One region of the Kosakonia sacchari SP1 genome, then DNA from elsewhere that is predicted to be linked to it. Evidence: predicted binding sites of a transcription regulator. Region 1 holds the regulator's gene; each other region holds the start of a gene.

What was found. The regulator PurR, encoded in region 1, represses purine synthesis genes. The targets are predictions, from matches to a motif close to CANGCAAACGTTTGCNTG.
Region 2: C813_RS23330 (nucleobase:cation symporter-2 family protein) is a predicted target of PurR. The motif match lies at 2,913-2,930, and genes of this name have one in related genera.
Region 3: gcvT (glycine cleavage system aminomethyltransferase GcvT) is a predicted target of PurR. The motif match lies at 3,162-3,179, and genes of this name have one in related genera.
Region 4: C813_RS37735 (amino acid aminotransferase) is a predicted target of PurR. The motif match lies at 2,650-2,667, and genes of this name have one in related genera.

The regions. Positions count from the first base shown of each region.
Region 1 is NZ_CP007215.2:2,712,699-2,718,838, forward strand. It holds gene C813_RS35780 (MFS transporter) at 1-976, opposite strand, end outside; gene cydH (cytochrome bd-I oxidase subunit CydH) at 1,145-1,234, opposite strand; gene purR (HTH-type transcriptional repressor PurR) at 1,532-2,557, shown strand; gene punR (DNA-binding transcriptional activator PunR) at 2,576-3,487, opposite strand; gene punC (purine nucleoside transporter PunC) at 3,600-4,796, shown strand; gene cfa (cyclopropane fatty acyl phospholipid synthase) at 5,105-6,140, shown strand, end outside.
Region 2 is NZ_CP007215.2:86,007-92,146, reverse strand. It holds gene spoT (bifunctional GTP diphosphokinase/guanosine-3',5'-bis pyrophosphate 3'-pyrophosphohydrolase) at 1-78, shown strand, start outside; gene trmH (tRNA (guanosine(18)-2'-O)-methyltransferase TrmH) at 83-772, shown strand; gene recG (ATP-dependent DNA helicase RecG) at 776-2,857, shown strand; gene C813_RS23330 (nucleobase:cation symporter-2 family protein) at 2,983-4,368, shown strand; gene C813_RS23325 (AsmA family protein) at 4,490-6,140, shown strand, end outside.
Region 3 is NZ_CP007215.2:822,214-828,353, forward strand. It holds gene pepP (Xaa-Pro aminopeptidase) at 1-450, shown strand, start outside; gene ubiH (2-octaprenyl-6-methoxyphenyl hydroxylase) at 447-1,625, shown strand; gene ubiI (FAD-dependent 2-octaprenylphenol hydroxylase) at 1,644-2,846, shown strand; gene gcvT (glycine cleavage system aminomethyltransferase GcvT) at 3,270-4,364, shown strand; gene gcvH (glycine cleavage system protein GcvH) at 4,388-4,777, shown strand; gene gcvP (aminomethyl-transferring glycine dehydrogenase) at 4,929-6,140, shown strand, end outside.
Region 4 is NZ_CP007215.2:3,116,864-3,123,003, forward strand. It holds gene asnS (asparagine--tRNA ligase) at 1-807, shown strand, start outside; gene ompF (porin OmpF) at 1,410-2,543, shown strand; gene C813_RS37735 (amino acid aminotransferase) at 2,731-3,921, shown strand; gene C813_RS37740 (MBL fold metallo-hydrolase) at 3,967-4,614, opposite strand; gene C813_RS37745 (YcbK family protein) at 4,641-5,189, opposite strand; gene ldtD (L,D-transpeptidase) at 5,378-6,140, opposite strand, start outside.

The DNA of each region.
Region 1 (6,140 bases):
AAAGGCCAGGTGCTTCATGCGCAACGCGCATGACACGCATCTGCAACGGCGGAACCACCGCAAACGTCGCCGCGCCCCACACCACCATGCTGATGGCTGCGCCCACTTCACTGCGCGCCAGGAACGGGATCGCCAGCATGATGGCAATCAGCAGGATCAAAAAACCTTTCAGCGTGCCGGTGACCGAGCGATCCGCCAGTTTGCCGCCGAGATAGTTACCAATGGAGAAACCAACGCCAATCAACACCAGCATCGCCGTCACAAAAACGGGAGTGGCATCGGTAATGGTGTGCAGTACCGGCGCAATGTAGGTATACAGCGTGAACATGGCACCTGCGCCGAGCACAGTGGTCAGCAATGCGGACAACACTTGTGGGCGTACCAGTACCGACAGCTCTTTACGTACGTCCGGGCGCTCACCAGCACCACCTTTCGGCAACGAAAAGAACAGGCTCGCCATAGCAATCACACCCAGCCCGGCAGTGGCCATGAACGACATGCGCCAGCCAATGGTTTCACCCAGCCAGGTCGCGGCAGGTACACCGCCGATGTTAGCAATGGTCAGCCCCATAAACATGGTGGCGACTGCGCTGGCCTGCTTCTCTTTGGCAACCACGCTTGCTGCCACCACCGAACCAAGACCAAAGAAAGCGCCATGGTTCAGGCTAGTGACGATACGTGCCAGCATTAATGTGGTGTAATCCGGCGCGATCGCCGACAGCACGTTACCAAGCGTAAAAATTGCCATCAAAAAGATCAGGGCATTGCGTCTGCCGCGATGAGACAGCAACAACGTCATTAACGGCGCACCAACCATTACACCGATAGCGTAGGCGCTAATCAGCATCCCCGCTGCCGGAATAGAAACGTCAACGCCGCGGGCAATAACCGGCAGTAATCCCATCGGGGAAAACTCGGTAGTACCAATGCCGAAGGCGCCAATCGCCAGGGCAAGCAAAGGGAAATTAATTTTCATCTGTGACTCCAAAAAAGACATGCCGACTAGCGACCCTGTCGCTGAAGTCAAAAGTATGACAGCTATCACAAAAAACAGAAGTTAGCAGAATGACAAAAGATTATTGCAGAGGTGATAACAATAGCGGGGCAGAAAACCGAGGGAGAAGAGGCTCTCCCTCGCGATAGATCAATGCAGTGCAGCAGTCAGACCGCCGAAAACAATCAGGCTCAGAACGATGACGGTAGTGATTAAAGAATACTTCAGATCGGTGCTCATCAATTTTCCCCTTTTTAATTTCCCCACAAAAAGTGAGATAACGCATTTTTGCACAAATTATCTTAAAAATCTTGCGGGAATTCGCAGGAGAAACGTTTTAATACTTCCCCTTTTGCTCAAGATCAGACAAAATTCGACGCTAAATTTATTAGCGTACCGGCCATTGACTCCCCTCCTGACGTCCAGTGTCGTTTTCCCGGCGTACCGCACCCCCTTTGATGGGTACAGGGTGATTAAAGGCAAACGTTTACCTTAAGTATTATCAGGAGCTTATGATATGGTCTGGAGTGATATCTGATGGCAACGATTAAAGACGTAGCGAAACGAGCAAACGTTTCCACTACAACCGTATCACATGTAATTAACAAGACCCGTTTCGTCGCCGAAGAGACGCGCAACGCCGTGTGGGCAGCGATTAAAGAGCTGCACTATTCCCCCAGCGCTGTCGCCCGCAGCCTGAAAGTGAATCACACAAAATCGATCGGTTTGCTGGCTACCAGCAGTGAAGCGGCCTACTTTGCTGAAATTATTGAAGCCGTAGAGAAAAAGTGCTTCCAGAAGGGTTACACCCTGATCCTTGGCAATGCCTGGAATAGCCTCGAAAAACAGCGTGCTTACCTGTCGATGATGGCGCAAAAGCGTGTCGATGGCTTGCTGGTAATGTGTTCAGAATACCCGGAATCGCTGTTGAACATGCTGGAAGAGTACCGCCATATTCCGATGGTCGTGATGGACTGGGGCGAAGCGAAGGCCGACTTTACGGACTCCGTTATTGATAACGCCTTCGAAGGCGGTTATATGGCCGGTCGCTACCTTATTGATCGCGGACACCGCGATATTGGTGTGATCCCAGGCCCTCTGGAGCGTAACACTGGCGCTGGCCGTCTGGCTGGCTTTATGAAAGCGATGGAAGAAGCCCTTATCACCGTGCCGGAAAACTGGATCGTACAGGGCGATTTCGAGCCGGAATCCGGCTATCGCGCGATGCAGCAAATCCTCGGTCAGGCGCATCGCCCTACTGCGGTGTTTTGCGGTGGCGACATTATGGCGATGGGCGCGCTGTGTGCTGCCGATGAGATGGGTTTACGCGTACCGCAGGATATTTCCCTGATTGGTTATGACAATGTGCGTAACTCACGCTTCTTCACTCCGGCATTAACCACGATTCACCAGCCGAAAGATTCGCTGGGAGAAACGGCGTTTACCATGCTGCTTGATCGCATCGTCAACAAGCGCGAGGAGTCGCAGTCTATCGAAGTGCATCCGCGCCTGGTCGAGCGTCGCTCAGTGGCCGATGGCCCGTTCCGCGATTATCGCCGCTAATCGCTTATTACGGAGCCGTTAATTCGGCTCCCTTAACCATTCGTCATTCAGCGTTTCACTGTCCCCAAGATATTCCAGCAGCCAGTTTAACGCCGGGGAAGCCTCATTTTGTTGCCACGTCAGGCAGCACGCCGCGTCCGGGAAGGGGTTTTCCAGGTTCAGCGCGACCCAGTCACCGCTGTCGAGCCGCGGGCGGGCAAAGTGTGCCGGCACCATTCCCACGCACAGCCCTGCAGATAAGCACGCCTCCGACGACGCCCAATCAGGGACAATCACGCGTTTCTGATTATCCAGCAGCCAGGTAATACGTTTCGGCAACGAGCGGGACGTATCTTCCTGGATAAGTGAAGGCCAGTTGCGCAAGGTATCGTCGCTGAGCGGACCTGCCAGTGACGCCAGCGGATGACGACTGGAAACCACGCATTTCCAGCTCAGCATTCCCATATCGCGAAACGCATAACGCCCACCTACGGGGATGGCCTGCGTTGCGCCGATCGCCAGCTCAACCCGCCCGTCAGCAAGCGCATCCCAGACACCGTTAAAGACTTCCTGGTAAACCTGCAACTCAACATCACTGAAATGGCGATAGAAATCGACGATCAATTGCCGGGTACGTTCAGGTTTTACGATGTTGTCGACGGCAATTGCCAGTTGCCCGCGCCAGCCGTTGGCGATTTGCTGGCACTGCTGACGGGTGATCTGCATTTTTTTGATAACAGCTCGCCCTTCTTTCAAAAACCAGACCCCGGCAGGCGTGAGCTCAACATCACGATGGCGGCGTTCAAACAGCGGAACAGCCAGCCACTCCTCAAGCTGTCGCACGGTATAGCTCACCGCAGAAGGTACACGGTGTAACTCCTGCGCCGCGACGCTAAAACTGCCATTGCGCGCGACAGCATCAACCACTTCCAGTGAATATTCTGACCACATAATCTGCCTGCAAAAATTTTGAAACCACTACGCAAATATTAGCGTTTCACAAGCGCTAATGCACTCCTTACACTCGACAGCCCTGATTACCTGCAATTAAAGAGAAACACTAATGCAACCTGGCAACGGATTTTTAGTCTGGCTCGCGGGATTAAGCGTGCTCGGCTTTTTAGCCACTGATATGTACCTCCCCGCCTTCAGCGCGATACAGCAAGATTTACACACATCGTCTGCGGTGGTTAGCGCAACCTTAAGCCTGTTTCTGGCGGGCTTTGCCATTGCGCAACTGGTATGGGGGCCACTATCAGATCGCTATGGCCGCAAGCCGGTGTTGCTGGCCGGGCTGGCGATTTTCGCGCTGGGGTGTCTGGGAACATTATGGGTACGCGATGCAACCCTGTTGCTGGTGCTGCGCTTTGTGCAAGCGGTAGGCGTCTGCGCCGCGACAGTAAGCTGGCAGGCGCTGGTGACGGATAACTATCCCGCGCATCGCGTCAATCGCATCTTCGCCACCATTATGCCGCTCGTTGGTTTAACACCCGCTCTGGCACCGCTGCTGGGAGCCTGGATCCTTGCGCATTTCAACTGGCAGGCCATTTTCGCCACCTTACTGGCGATCACAGTGATTCTGATGATCCCGGCATGGCGACTGAAAGCACCGGCGAATAAGATTGAGCACCACGAACAATCGCTGACCTTTATGGATCTGCTGCGCGCCCGGGACTATCGCGGGAATGTGATTATCTATGCCGCCTGCTCGGCCAGTTTCTTCGCCTGGCTGACCGGTTCGCCGTTTATTCTTCACGAAATGGGTTATGGCCCATCGGTTATTGGCCTCAGTTATGTGCCGCAAACCATCGCCTTTTTGGTGGGCGGTTACGGTTGCCGTGCCGCGTTGCAGAAATGGCAGGGTTTTCGCTTGCTGCCGTGGCTGCTGGGGGCTTTCGCGTTAAGTGTCCTCGCCACCTGGGCCGTCGGTTTTATGTCGGACGTGTCGCTGACCGCGCTACTCATCCCCTTCTGCTTTATGGCAATGGCCAATGGCGCGATTTACCCTATCGTGGTCGCGCAGGCGCTGCGCCCATTCCCGCAGGCCACCGGTCGCGCAGCCGCCTTGCAGAATACGCTACAACTGGGGTTATGTTTCCTGGCAAGTCTGGTCGTTTCGTGGCTTATCGCCACACCACTGCTGACGACGACCAGTGTTATGGTGTCAATGGTGTTGCTGGTCGCGTTGGGTTATCGGCTTCAGCGCCGCACTCAGGATGAACGGGCGGATAAAGAGGTTGTGGCTCACTCGTCGCATTAGCATTAATAGTTGCGCAAGCGACTATCAATAACTCAGCGGTTAGCTTGCTAATGGCTTTTTATTGAATCACCGGATTTTGGCGCCTATACTCATTTTCGGCTGTTTGATAAATACGATAAATATTATGCATTAACGGGTACCGGATTGTACCCGTTTACCCATGGAAGGCCTTTCGGCAAGGGTCCTCTCCCTTCCTCTGTTCTACGTCGGATATCAGCCTCACGGTGAAAACCGTGAGATTTCTCACAAGCCTGAAAAAGCGTCTACGCTCTTTGAAGGTTCTGATCACTGCGAGTGATGGAGAAGTTATGAGTTCATCGTGTATAGAAGAAGTTAGCGTACGGGATGACAATTGGTTCCGTATAGCAAACGAACTGCTGGGTCGCGCAGGTATTCGCGTCAACGGTCCCGCAGCGTCAGATATTCAGGTGAAAAACCCTGATTTTTTCAAACGCGTTTTACAGGAAGGCTCGCTCGGACTCGGCGAAAGTTATATGGACGGCTGGTGGGATTGCCCCCGCCTGGACATATTCTTTACCAAAGTTCTGCGCGCCGGGCTGGAAAACCAACTTCCGCACCATCTCAAAGACACACTCCGCATTGCCGGAGCAAGATTATTTAATCTGCAAAGTAAAAAAAGGGCCTGGATTGTGGGCAAAGAACATTACGATCTCGGTAATGATCTGTTTACCCGCATGCTGGATCCGCAGATGCAATACTCTTGCGCCTACTGGAAGGACGCTGAAACGCTGGACGATGCACAACGGGCAAAACTGCGGCTTATCGGTGAAAAGCTCAAGTTAAAACCCGGCATGCGCGTGCTGGATATTGGCTGTGGATGGGGCGGTCTGGCGCAGTTTATGGCGCAAAATTACGGCGTCAGTGTGGTTGGCGTGACGATTTCTGCAGAACAGCAAAAGCTGGCGCAGAAGCGTTGTGAAGGGCTGGATGTCGATATTCGTTTGCAGGATTATCGCGACCTCGACGAGCAATTTGACCGCATTGTCTCCGTTGGCATGTTTGAACATGTCGGGCCAAAAAACTACGCGACCTATTTCCGCGTCGTCGATCGTAACCTGAAGCCCGATGGCATTTTTTTACTGCACACCATCGGCTCAAAACGCACCGATCACAATGTTGATCCGTGGATCAACCGCTACATCTTCCCGAATGGTTGTCTGCCTTCTGTGCGCCAGATTGCAGATGCCAGCGAATCACACTTCGTGATGGAAGACTGGCACAATTTCGGCGCGGATTATGACCGTACGTTGATGGCGTGGTATGAGCGTTTTCTTGGTGCCTGGCCGGAAATCTCCGACAACTATTCGGAACGCTTTAAACGGA
Region 2 (6,140 bases), 2.3 Mb from region 1:
CGCGTCCATCTGGCGAATATCATGCGCAAAATCCGCGTGATGCCGGATGTGATAAAAGTCACCCGCAACCGAAACTAACTTTATGAATTCTCAACGTTATGCGCGTATCCGCGAGATGCTCGCCAGGCGTCAGCCGGATCTGACGGTCTGCATGGAGCAGGTTCACAAGCCTCATAACGTCTCCGCCATTATCCGCACCGCGGACGCCGTTGGCGTGCATGAAGTTCACGCTGTCTGGCCGGGTAACCGCATGCGCACCATGGCCTCGTCTGCTGCGGGCAGCAATAGTTGGGTGGAAGTGAAAACCCACCGCACCATTGGCGATGCCGTCAGCGTGCTGAAAGCGCGCGGCATGCAAATCCTCGCAACCCATCTGTCTGATAACGCCGTTGATTTTCGCGAGATCGATTACACTCGCCCGACCTGCATTCTGATGGGCCAGGAGAAAACCGGGATCACTCAGGAAGCGCTGGATCTGGCGGATCGGGACATCATTATCCCGATGACTGGCATGGTGCAATCACTGAATGTTTCTGTGGCATCCGCCTTGATCCTTTACGAAGCGCAACGCCAGCGGCAAAACGCAGGTATGTATGAACGTGAAAACAGCATGTTGCCGGATGAAGTTCAGCAACGTCTGCTGTTTGAGGGTGGCTACCCGGTGCTGGCGAGAGTCGCGAAACGCAAGGGCCTGCCTTACCCTCACGTTAATACGGAAGGCCAAATCGAAGCCGACCCGACGTGGTGGGCAATCATGCAGGCGGCGGGATAACCGATGAAAGGTAAGCTGCTCGATGCGGTGCCATTAAGTTCGCTGACCGGTGTCGGCGCGGCGCAGAGCAGCAAGCTGGCGAAAATCGGCCTGCATACCGTTCAGGATCTCCTGCTTCATCTCCCGTTACGCTACGAAGATCGTACCCAGCTTTACCCAATTGCCGACCTGCTACCAGGCGTTTACGCCACGGTGGAAGGCGAGGTGTTGAACTGTAATATCACCTTCGGCGGGCGCCGGATGATGACCTGCCAGATTAGTGACGGCACGGGCATTCTCACGATGCGCTTTTTTAACTTCAACGCGGCGATGAAAAATAGCCTCGCCACTGGCCGCCGTGTGCTGGCCTACGGGGAAGCGAAACGCGGGAAGTATGGCGCGGAGATGATCCATCCCGAATACCGCGTGCAGGGCGATCTCAGCACCCCGGAATTGCAGGAAACCCTGACGCCGGTTTACCCCACCACCGAAGGCATCAAACAAGCGACACTGCGCAAGCTCACCGACCAGGCGCTGGAATTACTGGCGACGTGCGCCATCAGCGAACTGCTGCCGCCGGAGCTGGCACAAGGCATGATGAGCCTGCCAGAAGCGCTGCATACGCTGCATCGCCCGCCGCCGTCACTGCAATTAAGCGATCTGGAAAGCGGGCAGCACCCGGCGCAGCGCCGTTTGATCCTTGAAGAATTACTGGCGCACAACCTCAGCATGCTGGCGTTGCGCGCCGGTGCGCAGCGTTATCATGCGCAACCACTCAGCGCCAGAGATGAACTGAAAAACCGCCTGCTGGCGTCGCTGCCGTTTAAACCAACCGGCGCACAAACGCGCGTGGTCACCGAGATCGAGCGCGATATGGCGCTGGATATGCCAATGATGCGCCTGGTGCAGGGCGATGTGGGCTCTGGTAAAACGCTGGTTGCAGCACTGGCAGCGCTGCGGGCGATTGCCAATGGAAAACAAGTGGCGATGATGGCTCCCACCGAACTGCTGGCAGAGCAGCACGCTAACAATTTCCGCACCTGGTTCGCGCCGCTTGGCGTGGAAGTGGGCTGGCTGGCGGGTAAGCAAAAAGGCAAAGCGCGCCAGGCACAGCAAGAGGCGATTGCCAGCGGTCAGGTACAAATGGTGGTGGGCACCCATGCCATTTTCCAGGAACAGGTGCAGTTTAACGGCCTTGCTCTGGTGATTATCGACGAACAGCACCGCTTTGGCGTTCACCAGCGGCTGGCGCTGTGGGAAAAAGGTCAGCAGCAGGGTTTTCACCCGCATCAGTTGATCATGACGGCAACACCGATCCCGCGCACGCTGGCGATGACCGCCTACGCCGATCTCGACACCTCGGTGATCGACGAACTGCCGCCGGGCCGTACACCGGTCACTACCGTCGCCATTCCGGATACGCGCCGCAACGAGATTATCGACCGCGTGCGCAGCGCCTGCACCAGCGAAGGCCGCCAGGCCTACTGGGTTTGTACACTGATTGAAGAGTCCGACCTGCTGGAAGCGCAAGCGGCGGAAGCGACCTGGGAAGAGCTAAAACTGGCGTTGCCGGAGCTGAATGTTGGCCTGGTGCATGGCCGCATGAAACCAGCAGAAAAACAGGCGGTGATGCAGGCGTTCAAACAGGGCGAGCTGCATCTGCTGGTCGCCACCACGGTGATTGAAGTGGGCGTGGATGTGCCAAATTCCAGCCTGATGATTATCGAAAACCCGGAGCGGCTCGGTCTTGCGCAACTCCACCAGCTACGTGGCCGCGTTGGGCGTGGTGCGGTGGCCTCCCACTGCGTACTGCTCTACAAATCCCCATTGTCAAAAACCGCGCAAAAACGTCTGCAAGTACTGCGCGACAGTAACGATGGCTTTGTGATTGCGCAAAAAGATCTGGAAATTCGCGGCCCCGGCGAACTGCTTGGTACCCGCCAGACCGGCAACGCGGAATTCAAAGTCGCCGACCTGCTGCGCGACCAGGCGATGATCCCGGAAGTACAACGTGTAGCCCGCCATATTCATGAGCGTTATCCACAGCTTGCCGAAGCGCTGATCGACCGCTGGATGCCGGAAACAGAACGCTACTCCAACGCCTGAGTTTTAGAACCTTATCCCGTAAAACGAACACCCCTTAGAAAAGTATGTTTTTAGCATAGCAACCGTTTGCTTTTACCAAACAGTCCGATAAAATCAGCGCTTTTCCATCCAGGGGATTGCTTGAGATGTCCGTAAACACCATCGAGTCAGAAAGTGCGCAACCGGTTGCGCAGACTCAACCCAGCGAATTGATCTACCGCCTTGAAGATCGCCCGCCGCTGCCGCAGACCCTGTTTGCCGCGTTACAGCACCTGCTGGCGATGTTTGTTGGCGTTATCACGCCCGCGCTGCTCATCTGCCAGGCGTTGGGTTTACCGGCTCAGGACACTCAGCACATTATCAGCATGTCGCTGTTCGCCTCGGGCGTCGCCTCTATTATTCAGATCAAAGCATGGGGGCCGGTCGGCTCCGGGTTGCTCTCGATTCAGGGCACCAGCTTTAACTTTGTTGCGCCACTGATCATGGGTGGTACCGCGCTGAAAACCGGCGGTGCGGACGTGCCCACGATGATGGCTGCGCTGTTCGGCACCCTGATGCTGGCCAGTTGCACTGAAATGGTCGTCTCCCGCATTCTGCCGTTTGCGCGGCGCATTATTACCCCGCTGGTTTCCGGCGTGGTGGTGATGATTATCGGCCTGTCGCTGATCCAGGTGGGGCTGACCTCCGTTGGCGGCGGTTTTGCCGCGATGGGCAACCACACCTTCGGCGCGCCGAAAAACCTGCTGCTGGCAGGCGTGGTTTTAGGGCTGATTATTCTGCTTAACCGCCAGCGCAACCCGTATCTTCGCATTGCATCGCTGGTGATCGCTATGGCGGTTGGCTATGTGCTGGCGATGTTTATGGGCATGCTGCCGGCATATAGCGCACCGGCAACGTCTTTTATGGTGCCAACGCCGCTTTACTACGGCCTGAGCATTGACTGGACCCTGCTGCTGCCGCTGATGCTGGTATTTATGATCACCTCGCTCGAAACCATCGGTGACATCACCGCCACGTCTGACGTTTCCGAGCAGCCCGTCGCTGGACCTCTGTATATGAAACGCCTGAAAGGCGGCGTGCTGGCAAATGGCCTCAACTCCTTTGTTTCCGCTGTTTTCAACACTTTCCCGAACTCCTGCTTCGGCCAGAACAATGGTGTTATTCAACTGACCGGCGTTGCCAGTCGCTATATCGGCTTCTTCATTGCGGTGATGCTGATGGTGCTCGGCCTGTTCCCGGCGGTCAGCGCTTTTGTACAGCAGTTGCCTGAACCGGTACTGGGCGGTGCAACGCTGGTGATGTTCGGTACTATCGCCGCATCCGGTGTGCGCATTGTTTCCCGCGAACCGCTGAACCGCCGTGCGATCCTGATTATCGCGCTGTCGCTGGCTGTGGGCCTCGGTGTTTCCCAGCAGCCGCAAATCCTGCAATTCGCCCCGGACTGGCTGAAAAACCTGCTCTCTTCCGGCATTGCTGCAGGTGGGATCACCGCGATTGTACTGAATCTGATTTTTCCGCCAGAGAAAAACTGATAACCCCCGCGGCAACGGGACGAAAACCGTTGCCGCTGTAACGCCCTTTCATCATTCCGCCCTTGAGCATTGCGCATAAATCGTGCATAACTGCCAGACTGGCAACTGGGGATGGAAGATCATGAAATTTCTTGGAAAGCTGCTCCTTTTCGTTGTTATCGCCCTGCTTGTGGCGGTCATCGCCTGCTATTTCCTGCTGCAAACCCGCTGGGGCGCAACGCAGGTCAGCAAGTGGGTGAATGATAACAGCGGCTATCACCTGACCTTTGAAGCGATGGATCACCGCTTCTCCTCCCCTTCCCATGTGTTGCTGAAAGGCGTAAATTTTGGCCGCAAAGGCAAACCGGCAACGCTGGTCGCCAAAACCGTCGATATCGGGCTGAGCAGCCGACAAATTACCGATCCGCTGCACGCCGATACCATTTTGTTACAGGACGGCACGCTAAATCTCTCCCCGGCAGCCGCACCACTGCCCTTCCAGGCCGACCGTCTGCAATTGACCAATATGGCCTTTAACAGCCCGACCACCGGCTGGGATCTCAGCGCCCAGCGCGTCACTGGCGGTGTTGCGCCGTGGCAACCCGTCGCGGGAAGTGTACTGGGCAGCAAGGCGCAAATTCAGATGAGCGCCGGTTCGCTGACGTTAAACGGCGTTCCCGCCAGTAACGTGTTGATTCAGGGCAGTATCGATAAAGATGTCGTTACGCTAACTACTATTGGCGCGGATATGGCGCGCGGCTCAATGACCGGCGATGCGCAACGCGCGGCGGATGGAAGCTGGATAGTGAATAATTTGCGGCTGAACGATATCCGCCTGCAAAGCGACAAATCCCTGCTCGATTTCTTTAGCCCACTGACGACGTTACCCTCGCTGAAAATTGGTCGTGTCGAAGTGACCGACGCCCGTTTACAAGGGCCGGGCTGGGCCGTCACCGATCTGGATTTAAGTTTGCGCAACTTGACGCTGACCAAAGGCGACTGGCAAAGCGAAGATGGCAGGCTGTCGATGAATGCCAGCGAGTTTATTTACGGCTCGCTGCACCTGTTCGACCCGATCCTCAATGCCAACTTCTCGCCGCAGGGCATTGCGCTGCAACAGTTCACCTCACGCTGGGAAAACGGCATGGTGCGCACGTCCGGCAACTGGTATCGCGCAGGCCACGCGCTGGTGCTGGACGACACCGCCTTTGCCGGGCTGGAATACACGCTGCCGGAAAACTGGAAGCAGCTATGGATGGATGATTTGCCCGCGTGGCTGAACACCGTGACGCTGAAAAAATTCAGCGCCAGCCGCAACCTGGTGATTGATATCGACCCGGCTTTCTCGTGGCAACTGACGGCGCTGGACGGCTACGGCGATAACCTGCAACTGGTGCGCGAGCGCAAATGGGGCGTGTGGGGCGGAACGGCGAAGCTGAACGCCGCTGCCGCCACCTTTAACCGCGTGGACGTACGCCGCCCGTCACTGGCGCTGAACGCCAACAGCAATGTCGTCACCATCAGCGAGCTAAGCGCCTTTACGGGGCAAGGGTTGCTGGAAGCCAAAGCGGTGGTTGCGCAAACGCCGGATCGCAGCGTGAATCTAAACCTGAACGGTCGCGGCGTGCCAGTGAATGTATTACAGGAATGGGGCTGGCCGGCGCTGCCCATCAGCGGCGACGGTAATCTCCAGCTCACCGCCAGCGGCAATGTGCGCGCCGATGCGCCGCTTAAACCGTCGGTGAACGCCGAGCTTTCCGCTATTAACGTGCAGAAACAGCAAATCAAACAGA
Region 3 (6,140 bases), 1.9 Mb from region 1:
GATATTGTGCTGGCGTCACTGGAACGTGCCCTTGCGCTTTTCCGCCCAGGTACGTCGATCCAGGAAGTGACCAGCGAAGTGGTGCGCATCATGATTACCGGGCTGGTGAAGCTCGGCATCCTGAAAGGTGAAGTCGATGAGCTGGTGGAAAAAAACGCGCATCGCCCGTTTTTCATGCACGGCTTAAGCCACTGGCTCGGGTTGGATGTGCACGATGTTGGTGTCTATGGCAAAGATCGTTCGCGTGAACTGGCGCCAGGCATGGTGCTGACGGTTGAACCAGGCCTTTACATCGCGCCGGATGCTGATGTGCCGGAGCAGTATCGCGGTATTGGCATTCGTATTGAAGATGACATCGTCATCACTGAAGACGGCAACGAAAATCTGACCGCCAGCGTCGTGAAAAGCGCTGACGAGATTGAAGCGCTGATGGCGGCACCACGTTCATGAGCGTGATCATTGTTGGCGGTGGCATGGCGGGCGCAACGCTTGCGCTGGCGATTTCTCATCTTACTCACGGCAAATTACCTGTTCATCTGGTAGAAGCCAGCGTTCCTGGCGCATCCGCGCATCCGGGATTTGACGCCCGCGCCATTGCGTTAGCGGCAGGCACCTGCCAGCAGCTGGCGCGTATTGGCATCTGGCAAGCCATCACATCCTGCGCAACGCCAATTTCAACGGTTCATGTCAGCGATCGCGGCCATGCAGGCTTTGTCACGCTGGATGCACAGGATTACCACATCGATGCGCTTGGTTATGTTGTTGAACTGCATGACGTTGGGCAGCGGCTGTTCACGCTGTTGCAAAATGCCCCCGGCGTGACGCTGCATTGCCCGGCGAAAGTCAGTACGGTTGCCCGTAATGAGCAACAGGTGAGCGTGACGCTGGAAAGCGGTGAATGCATTACCGGTCGGTTATTGGTGGCGGCAGACGGCTCCCGTTCACGCATGGGTGAGCAACTGGGTGTGGACTGGCAGCAAGCGCCTTATCACCAGGCGGCGGTTATCGCCAACGTCACCACTTCTGTGGCGCATCAGGGGCGGGCGTTTGAGCGTTTTACCGAACACGGCCCGCTGGCAATGTTGCCGATGTCACAAGGTCGCTGTTCGCTGGTGTGGTGCCATCCGCTGGAAAAACAGCAGCAGGTTGCCGCCTGGTCTGACGAACGTTTCAGTCACGAATTACAAAAGGCTTTTGGCTGGCGGCTCGGGCGCATCCTGCATGTGGGCAAACGCAGCGTTTATCCGCTGACGCTGACCGCGGCCTCTTCGCCGGTCTCGCACCGTGCGGTGCTGGTCGGCAATGCCGCGCAGACGCTGCATCCTATCGCCGGGCAGGGTTTTAACCTCGGCATGCGCGATGTGATGACACTGGCGGAAACGCTGGCTGAGGCGTGGGCGGCGCAACAAGATGTCGGTTGCTACCCTGTGTTGACCGGCTACCGTGATCGCCGTCATGCAGATAAAAAAGCCACTATCGGCGTCACCGATGGGCTGGTGCATCTGTTTGCCAATCACTGGATGCCGTTGGTTGTTGGGCGGAATGCCGGGCTGATGGCGATGGAATTATTTACCCCGGCGCGCGATGCGCTGGCGCAACGTACCCTCGGTTGGGTTGCCCGTTAAAGACAAAAGGAGCGAAGAGTGCAGAGTGTTGATGTTGCGATTGTCGGCGGCGGTATGGTCGGGCTGGCGCTGGCCTGTGGTTTACAGGGTAGCGGGTTGCGCGTGGCGGTGCTGGAGCAGAATGAACCGACACCGCTGGGGGAAGATGCTCCCCCGGCGCTGCGCGTGTCAGCGATTAATGCTGCCAGCGAAAAGTTACTGACGCACCTTGGCGTCTGGTCAAATATTATTGCCCAACGTGCCGGGCGTTATCACGGTATGGAAGTGTGGGACAAAGACAGTTTTGGCCGCATCGCGTTTGACGATCAGAGCATGGGCTACAGCCATCTTGGTTACATTATTGAAAACGCGGTGATCCACCAGGCGCTGTGGGATAAATCCCGGCAGTGCAAGGATGTTACCCTCATGGCTCCGGCTGAGTTGCAGCAGGTGGCGTGGGGCGAAAACGACGCGTTTCTGACCTTAAAAGATGGCACCATGCTTACCGCACGGCTGGTGGTTGGCGCAGATGGTGCGAACTCCTGGCTGCGTAACAAGGCCGATATTCCGTTAACGTTCTGGGATTACCATCATCATGCGCTCGTGGCGACTATTCGCACCGATGAACCGCATCAGGCGGTGGCGCGCCAGGTGTTTCACGCCGACGGCATTCTCGCTTTTTTGCCGCTTAACGATCCGCATTTGTGCTCAATTGTCTGGTCGCTGCCGCCAGAGCAGGCGAAAGACATGCAGCAGGCGAGTGAGGAAGCATTCAACCAGGCGCTGTGCGTGGCGTTCGATAACCGTCTTGGGCTGTGCCGCGTTGAGAGCGAACGTCAGGTATATCCGCTCACCGGACGCTATGCGCGCCAGTTTGCCGGACACCGTCTGGCGCTGGTTGGCGATGCTGCGCACACTATTCATCCGCTGGCGGGGCAGGGTGTTAATCTCGGGTTTATGGATGTCGCGGAGTTGATAACCGAGCTGAAGCGCCTGAGTCGCGAAGGTAAAGACATTGGCCAGCATCTCTATTTGCGCCGCTATGAGCGCAGCCGCAAACACAGCGCGGCGTTGATGCTGGCCGGAATGCAGGGTTTTCGCGAACTCTTCTCGGGTGCAAACCCGGCGAAAAAGCTGCTGCGTGATATCGGCCTGAAACTGGCAGATACCCTTCCCGGGGTGAAAACCCGTTTGTTACGCCAGGCGATGGGGCTTAACGACCTGCCTGAGTGGTTACGTTAACTGCGTCACACTTTCCCTTCCCGGTCCCGGGAAGGGATACTTCCTCCTCATTTGAAATATTCTAATTTCACCTCATTTTTCGGATTAGATTTTCTCATGTCGCATTTTTTTCTTTTCGGGAAAATCCTCTCTTTTGCAGAGTGAAATGCTGCAATCTCTTCTCCTTTGTCGGTAATGCTGATTTTTAATGAAGGGTGAATCGTTATTCACCAGAATAATGCTCTGATGGCATTTTGTGCGTGATGGGTCATAAGCTAATGTGATGGACCATTCTTCTTTATGGTTAAGCACTGCTTTCGGTGATAAGTTCAGGCTAAAGAGAACGTTTGCGTCGACGTCGTAAAACGGTGTCGGCACCAGTTGTTTTGGCGCAAATCACGCCGCCGAAAAACGTGATGGCTCAGCTTATTCGACGAGGAAAAGATGGCTCAGCAGACCCCTTTATACGAACAACACACGCTAAACGGTGCCCGCATGGTGGATTTCCATGGCTGGATGATGCCGCTGCATTACGGCTCGCAAATCGACGAGCACCACGCGGTGCGCACCGATGCCGGAATGTTTGATGTGTCGCACATGACCATCGTCGATCTCAAAGGCAGCCGTACCCGGGAGTTTCTGCGTTATTTGCTGGCAAACGACGTCGCTAAACTCACCAAGCCCGGTAAAGCGCTCTATACCGGCATGCTAAATGCCTCGGGCGGCGTGATTGATGACTTAATCGTCTATTACTTCACTGAAGATTTCTTCCGCCTCGTTGTAAACTCCGCCACCCGCGAAAAAGACCTCTCCTGGATTTCCCAACACGCTGAGCCTTATGCCATCGACATCACCGTCCGTGATGATTTGTCGTTGATCGCGGTACAAGGCCCGAACGCACAGGCGAAAGCCGCCAGCCTATTCACTGACGAGCAGCGCCACGCCGTTGAAGGAATGAAACCGTTCTTTGGCGTGGAAACCGGTGATCTGTTCATTGCGACCACCGGTTATACCGGCGAAGCAGGGTATGAAATTGCGCTGCCTAATGAAAAGGCGGCCAGCTTCTGGCAAGCGCTGGTCAATGCGGGCGTGAAACCTTGCGGCCTGGGCGCGCGCGATACGCTGCGTCTGGAAGCGGGTATGAACCTGTACGGTCAGGAGATGGATGAAGGTATCTCTCCGCTGGCCGCGAACATGGGCTGGACGATCGCCTGGGAGCCGCAGGATCGTGAATTTATCGGTCGTGAAGCGCTGGAACTGCAACGCGAAAAAGGCACCGAACAGCTGGTTGGCCTGGTGATGACGGAAAAAGGCGTATTGCGTAATGAACTGCCGGTGCACTTCACCGATGCGCAAGGCAATGTGCAAAAAGGCGTGATCACCAGCGGTACGTTCTCGCCAACGCTCGGCTACAGTATTGCACTGGCACGTGTTCCGGCGGGGATCGGCGAAAATGCCGTTGTACAGATCCGCAACCGCGAAATGCCGGTGAAAGTCACTAAACCTGTTTTTGTACGCGCTGGTAAACCCGTCGCGTAATCTTTTTATCTGGAGAGAATGAAATGAGCAATGTACCAGGCGAACTGAAATACAGCAAAGAACATGAGTGGCTGCGCAAAGAAGCGGACGGCACCTACACCGTTGGCATCACCGAACACGCACAGGAACTGCTGGGCGATATGGTGTTTGTCGATCTGCCGGAAGCGGGCGCGACGGTTAGCGCGGGCGATGATTGCGCCGTTGCCGAATCGGTAAAAGCGGCTTCTGATATCTACGCGCCAATCAGCGGTGAAATCGTGGCGGTCAACGAGCAACTGGCGGATTCGCCGGAGCTGGTCAACAGCGAGCCGTATGGCGAAGGCTGGATCTTCAAAATTAAGGCCAGCGACGAAACAGAAGTTGCCGCCCTGCTGGACGCAACAGCCTACGCCGCACTGCTCGAAGACGAGTAAATACGCGCCATCTTTCGCGTTGCGGACGTGTTGGCTTCCTCGCTCATCCCTTTGGGGATTGCTGCGTCGCCGCCTTCCTGCAACGCGAAGGATTTAGCGTATTCAGATAATTTCCAAATCGATTCACTGCACGTTTCAGGAACCATCGCTCATGACACAGACTTTAAGCCAGCTTGAAAACCGTGGCGCTTTTATTGGACGTCACATTGGGCCGGATGCTCAGCAACAGCAGGAGATGCTGAACACAGTTGGCGCGGATTCGTTAAACGCACTGATTGGCCAGATCGTGCCAAAAGACATCCAGCTTGCCACACCGCCGCAGGTTGGGGAATCGACCACTGAGTTTGCGGCCCTGGCCGAGCTGAAAGCGATTGCCAGCCGCAACAAGCGCTTTAAGTCTTACATTGGCATGGGCTACACCGCCGTGCAGTTGCCGCCGGTTATTCTGCGCAACATGCTGGAAAATCCAGGCTGGTACACCGCCTACACCCCGTATCAGCCAGAAGTGTCGCAGGGTCGCCTTGAAGCGCTACTCAACTTCCAGCAGGTTACGCTCGATCTCACCGGGCTGGATATCGCTTCCGCGTCGCTGCTGGATGAAGCCACCGCCGCAACTGAAGCAATGGCCATGGCGAAGCGCGTCAGCAAACTGAAAGGTGCCAACCGCTTCTTCGTTGCCGCCGATGTGCATCCGCAAACGCTGGACGTCGTGCGAACTCGCGCCGAAACCTTCGGTTTTGATGTGATTGTTGATGACGCGACCAAAGTCCTTGATCACCAGGATGTGTTTGGCGTACTGCTCCAGCAGGTCGGCACGACGGGCGAAGTGCATGATTACAGCACGCTGATTAATGAGCTGAAATCCCGCAAAATTGTGGTCAGTGTCGCCGCTGATTTGCTTGCGCTGGTGCAACTGACCGCGCCAGGCAAACAGGGTGCCGATATTGTGTTTGGCTCCGCGCAGCGCTTTGGCGTGCCGATGGGCTACGGTGGCCCGCACGCGGCATTCTTTGCCGCAAAAGATGAATACAAACGCTCCATGCCAGGCCGCATTATCGGTGTGTCGAAAGATGCCGCCGGTAACACCGCGCTGCGCATGGCGATGCAGACGCGCGAGCAACATATTCGCCGCGAGAAAGCCAATTCCAACATCTGTACTTCGCAGGTTCTGCTGGCCAACATTGCCAGCTTGTTCGCGGTGTTCCACGGTCCGGCCGGGCTGAAACGCATTGCCGGGCGTATTCATCGCCTGACCGATATCCTCGCTGCCGGTTTGCAGCGTGGCGGCCTGAGACTGCGCCACGCGCACTATTTTGACACCCTGTGTGTTGATGTTGCGGACAAAGCCGCCGTGCTGGCTCGC
Region 4 (6,140 bases), 400 kb from region 1:
AAAGATTTCTTTGGCAAAGAAGCGTTCCTGACCGTTTCCGGCCAGTTAAATGCGGAAACCTATGCCTGCGCCCTGTCCAAGGTTTATACCTTCGGCCCGACTTTCCGCGCGGAGAACTCCAACACCAGTCGCCACCTGGCGGAGTTCTGGATGCTGGAACCGGAAATCGCTTTCGCCAATCTCGACGATAACGCACGTCTGGCTGAAGCGATGCTGAAATACGCCTTTAAAGCGGTGCTGGAAGAGCGTCTGGATGACCTGAAGTTCTTTGAAGAGCGCGTGGACAAAGACGCAATTGGCCGTCTGGAGCGCTTCATTGCGGCCGATTTCGCCCAGGTTGATTACACCGATGCGGTCGCCATTCTCGAAAAATGCGGTGAGAAGTTCGAGAACCAGGTTTACTGGGGCGTTGACCTGGCTTCTGAACATGAACGTTACCTGGCCGAGAAACACTTCAAAGCACCGGTGGTGGTGAAAAACTACCCTAAAGATATTAAAGCGTTCTATATGCGTCTTAACGAAGATGGTAAAACCGTGGCGGCGATGGATGTGCTTGCGCCGGGTATCGGTGAAATCATCGGCGGTTCTCAGCGTGAAGAGCGTCTTGATGTCCTGGATGCCCGCATGGCAGAAATGGGGCTGAATAAAGAAGATTACTGGTGGTATCGCGATCTGCGCCGTTACGGCACTGTACCGCACTCCGGCTTCGGTCTCGGTTTTGAACGCCTGATTGCTTATGTGACCGGCGTACAGAACGTGCGTGATGTGATCCCGTTCCCGCGTACTCCGCGCTCCGCAACATTCTGATGTTCTAAAGGCCAGCGTTATCGCTGGCCTTTTTCATTTATGTGACGCCCGTCAACTTTTATTAACAGTTCACAAGTGTCATCATCGATCCCCACCGCGTTTTTTACTCTTCTTTGCACCTTTTTACACCTGAAAAACTTCTGTACAGAAATCACCCACTCTGTTTATTGCGGAATATGTCAGCCTGTTAATTAGCACTTTTGGTTAAAATACGCACAGCTATCTGGACGGCTAAATGCCGTTATAAGAAAACACACGGCACGAGCGTTTAGCGGATAAGAAAAGCCTTTAGCTTAATTAAATATAAGTAATTCATATAAATAGCAATGATGTCGCTCATTAAACCAGCGCCCAGTGCTGAACTTTGAGATGGTTCACAAAGTTCCCCGAAATACACAAAATCTTACACAATATTTCTTTTTGTTACTGCTTTAAGACATTTGTAGCACTTTCAGGGTAGCGAAACGTTGTTATGTTTGGAAAGATGCCTTTCAGACACAGAAAGACACCAAACTCTCATCGATAGTTCCGTAAATTTTTTTTGACGGAATTTATTGGCGGCAGTGGCAGGTGTTCAAAAAAACCAATGAGGGTAATAAATAATGATGAAGCGCAATATTCTGGCAGTGGTTATCCCTGCTCTGCTGGCAGCCGGTGCAGCTAACGCTGCAGAAATCTACAACAAAGACGGCAACAAAGTAGACATCTACGGTAAAGCTGTAGGTCTGCACTACTTCTCTAAAGACAACGGTGCCAACAGCTACGGCGGCAACGGCGACCAGACTTATGCACGTCTGGGCTTCAAAGGCGAAACCAAAATCAACGACCAACTGACCGGTTACGGCCAGTGGGAGTACAACTTCCAGGGTAACAACTCTGAAGGTGGTACCGATGCTCAAAGCGGTAACAAAACTCGTCTGGCATTTGCTGGTCTGAAATTCGGCGATTTCGGTTCTTTCGACTATGGTCGTAACTACGGTCTGGTATACGATGCAATCGGTGTAACCGATATGCTGCCAGAGTTTGGTGGTGATACCGCGAACAGCGATAACTTCTTCTCCAGCCGTAACGGCGGTCTGGCGACTTACCGTAACCACAACTTCTTCGGCCTGGTTGATGGTCTGAACTTCGGCGTTCAGTACCTGGGTAAAAACGAGCGTGCTACATCACTGACAGATTCTGCAGATGACATTACTCGTTCCAACGGCGACGGCTGGGCGACTTCTGTAAGCTATGACTTTGAAGGTTTTGGTATCGTTGGTGCATACGGCGCAGCGGATCGTACCAATACTCAGCAAGCTCTGACAACCTACGGTACAACAGGCGAGAAAGCTGAGCAGTGGGCAACCGGTATCAAATACGATGCTAACAACATCTACCTGGCGGCACTGTACGGTGAAACTCGCAACGCGACCCGTCTGAAAACAACTCTGCCTGGAGACACCGCTAAGTCTAACGGTTACCTGAACAAAACTCAGGACTTCTCCGTCGTTGCACAGTACCAGTTCGACTTCGGTCTGCGTCCGTCCATCGCTTACTACAAATCTAAAGCGAAAGATGTTGAAGGTATCGGTAGCGAAGATTACATCAACTATGTTGAAGTTGGTGCAACCTACTACTTCAACAAAAACATGTCTACCTATGTTGACTACATCATCAACCAGATTGATAAAGACAACAAACTGGGTGTAGGTTCTGACGACACCGTAGCAGTGGGTATCGTTTACCAGTTCTAATCAGTCACCCTCGACTGTTATATGCATATCAAACAGGGCCTTTGGCCCTGTTTTTTTATGCCTGCAAGATAAATCACGATGAGTTTTGAAAAGCATCGCGCTTTTTATCGCAAACGGTTGGCAATTCCTGTGTCAGCCGTTAACCTGATAGCGGATCTCCCTTCTGTCATCAAAATGGAACCTCGTCATGTTTGAGAATATAACCGCCGCCCCTGCCGACCCCATTCTGGGTCTGGCCGATCTGTTTCGCGCCGATGAACGCCCCAATAAAATCAACTTAGGCATCGGTGTCTATAAAGATGAAACCGGCAAGACCCCGGTGCTGACCAGCGTTAAAAAAGCCGAGCTTTATCTGCTGGAAAATGAAACCACCAAGAACTATCTCGGTATCGACGGTATTCCTGAGTTTGGCCGTTGCACTCAGGAACTGCTGTTCGGCAAAGGCAGCGCGATTATCAATGACAAACGTGCGCGCACCGCGCAAACGCCTGGCGGTACGGGGGGCCTGCGTGTGGCGGCGGATTTCCTAGCCAAAAACACCTCTGCAAAACGAGTTTGGGTGAGCAACCCGAGCTGGCCGAACCACAAAGGCGTGTTTAATTCAGCCGGTCTGGAAGTGTGTGAGTACGCTTACTACGACGCGCAAAACCATGCGCTGGACTTCGACGGTTTGCTGGCAAGCCTGAATAACGCCCAGGCTGGCGACGTGGTGCTGTTCCACGGCTGCTGCCATAACCCGACAGGTATCGATCCAACGCTGGAACAGTGGGAAACACTGGCGAAACTGTCCGTTGAAAAAGGCTGGCTGCCGCTGTTCGACTTCGCTTACCAGGGCTTTGCTCGAGGTCTCGAAGAAGATGCTGAAGGATTACGCGCGTTTGCTGCGCTGCATAAAGAGCTGCTGGTTGCCAGTTCGTTCTCGAAAAACTTTGGTCTGTACAATGAACGCGTCGGTGCCTGCACATTGGTGAGCGCGGACGCGGAAAGCGCCGATCGCGCATTCAGCCAGATGAAAGCCGTTATTCGTGCCAACTACTCTAACCCGCCAGCGCACGGCGCTTCCGTGGTTGCAACCATTCTCAGTAACGAGGCTCTGCGTGCCATTTGGGAGCAAGAGTTAACGGACATGCGTCAGCGCATTCAGCGTATGCGCCTGCTGTTTGTTAACACCTTGCAGGAGAAAGGGGCTAACCGCGATTTCAGCTTTATCACCAAACAGAACGGTATGTTCTCATTCAGCGGCCTGACCAAAGAGCAGGTGCTGCGCTTGCGTGAAGAGTTTGGTATCTACGCGGTTGCTTCAGGACGCATTAACGTCGCAGGCATGACGCCGGATAATATGTCACCACTGTGCGAAGCTATCGTTGCCGTACTGTAAGTTACGGCAGTAACAAAAAGGGTCGCCGAAGCGACCCTTTTTTATTTACCAGACCGGTAATTCATCTTGCAGGAACGGATTGTGCAACCGCTCATTGCCCAGCGTAGACATCGGGCCATGTCCGGGAAGGAAAGTAACATCATCGCCCAGTGGCAACAATTTGCGCTTGATGGAATCAATCAATTGCCCATGGTTGCCTTTCGGGAAATCGCTGCGCCCCACGCCGCCTTTAAAAATCACGTCGCCGGAAATCAGCAAGCGGGATTGTGCGTCGAAAAACACAATGTGCCCCGGCGTATGACCGGGACAGTGCAATACCTGCAGCGTTATTTTCCCCACCGTTACGCTGTCGCCTTCACTTAACCAACGATCGGGCGTCAGCGGCTGACACTCCTCCAGACCAAACATCCGGCTTTGTGCCGGCAGGCCTTGCAGCCAGAACTCGTCTTCTTTTTCCGGGCCGATAATCGGCACACCATAATGCTGTGCCAGTTCGGCTGCCGCGCCAACATGATCAAGGTGACCATGTGTAAGCAGGATCTGCGTGAGGGTCATGCCAGAAGCGTCCACTTCCTGAATAATCCGTTCGGCGTCACCACCGGGATCGACCACGGCGGCAAGTTGGGTCTGCTCACACCAGATAAGCGAACAATTCTGGGAGAACGCGGTAACCGGAATAATACGATAGTTCATACTGCTCCTGTAGCTCAGCCTGAGTTTTACCAGTGCCTTACCGGCCCGGTATCAATATGCACAAAGTTGCTGCTGGGGTAGTATCCTACACCACCTGCACGCAGAGATAACGCGGCTTTGCGAATATTACTCAGCGAAATCCCTTCAATATGGAAATCCATAGCCTGACCTTTGGTGTGATAGCTCTGTTTCGCCACACCGCGGCTGTGCGCGCGTAGTTCATTGTTGGTATCAACAGAACGGTAACCGGAGATCAGTTGCACCGGCTTGCGTGTTCCCAGCAGCCCTTGCAAACGGAAAAGATGGTCGAACAAACGAGGATCGATGGTTTTAATTTTATTCGCGCGGTAATCACGGAAAAAATGATTAAGTTTTGCTAATTCATCCTGAATATAGCCCCTGCCATCGAAGAACTCAGCTTTAATAGATTCACCGGTATTAAGATTGCTCAGCGTCAAAATACGCGGTCGTGGCGTGGAAAGGGTGGCAAAAGCCGGTGTTGGTAAGATGGCAGCACCGAGTGCGACCCCACCCAACGCCAGCAGTTTGCGGCGATTAGCGTCAAATTTATCCATGATAATAAATTCTACAGATAAGCAATGTTGAACAAAATTTATGCACTCTTATAGCGCACGAGAGGCACCTTACCGGGCTACAAACACCACGTCAAGGCTGCCTCATCCCAGTAAATACGGGCTCTGTAGCCTCCAGAGCCCATTTTCTACCAGTTATTACGACAACACGCTGACTGAAACTGCTTCATTTATCTGATTAATTGTTCAGCTTTCGATAAGATTTGTGCACCCGATCGCGCCGTCAGATCATAATTGTAAATATCTGTGCGATACTGCGTCCGCCCGTCAGCACCGACAAAGGCAGTCAGGTAATAGAGATTGACCGGGATATCATGACGAATATTGACATAACGCGTATCTCCCTGTTTTAGCGCATCCGAAATCCGCGTGTCGTTCCATCCCGCATCCTGCAACAGCATATTAGCGAGCTCAGAGGCTTTGTTGACGCGTACGCAGCCCGAGCTCAATGCCCGCGCCTCTTTCTGGAACAGATTGTGGTTCGGCGTGTCATGCAGATAGATAGCATCCGAGCTCGGCATATTGAACTTATAGCGTCCCAGCGAATTCTGTGCACCGGGAGCCTGCTGGAAACGGAACGGTAAGTTCGCGGGCGTTATGGTCGCCCAGTCAACCATATACGGGTCAATCGCTTCCTTACTATTCCATCCTCGCAATACGGTGTAGCCGTGGCGCTCAAGGTAAGTCGGATCGTTCCATACCTTCGGTAGAATATCCTTACGCGCCAGCGTTGGCGGCACGTTCCACGGCGGGTTAACCACCACGTTGTTCAGCGCGCTGCTCATCATCGGCGTTTTGCGGTCCGGGCGGCCCACGATCACCCGTGAGGCCAGCACCTGGTTACCGTTGAGGTAATAAACCAGCGAATATTCAGGAATATTGACCATAATGCCGGTCGAAAGTGTACCCGGCAGCAAACGCAAGCGCTGGATA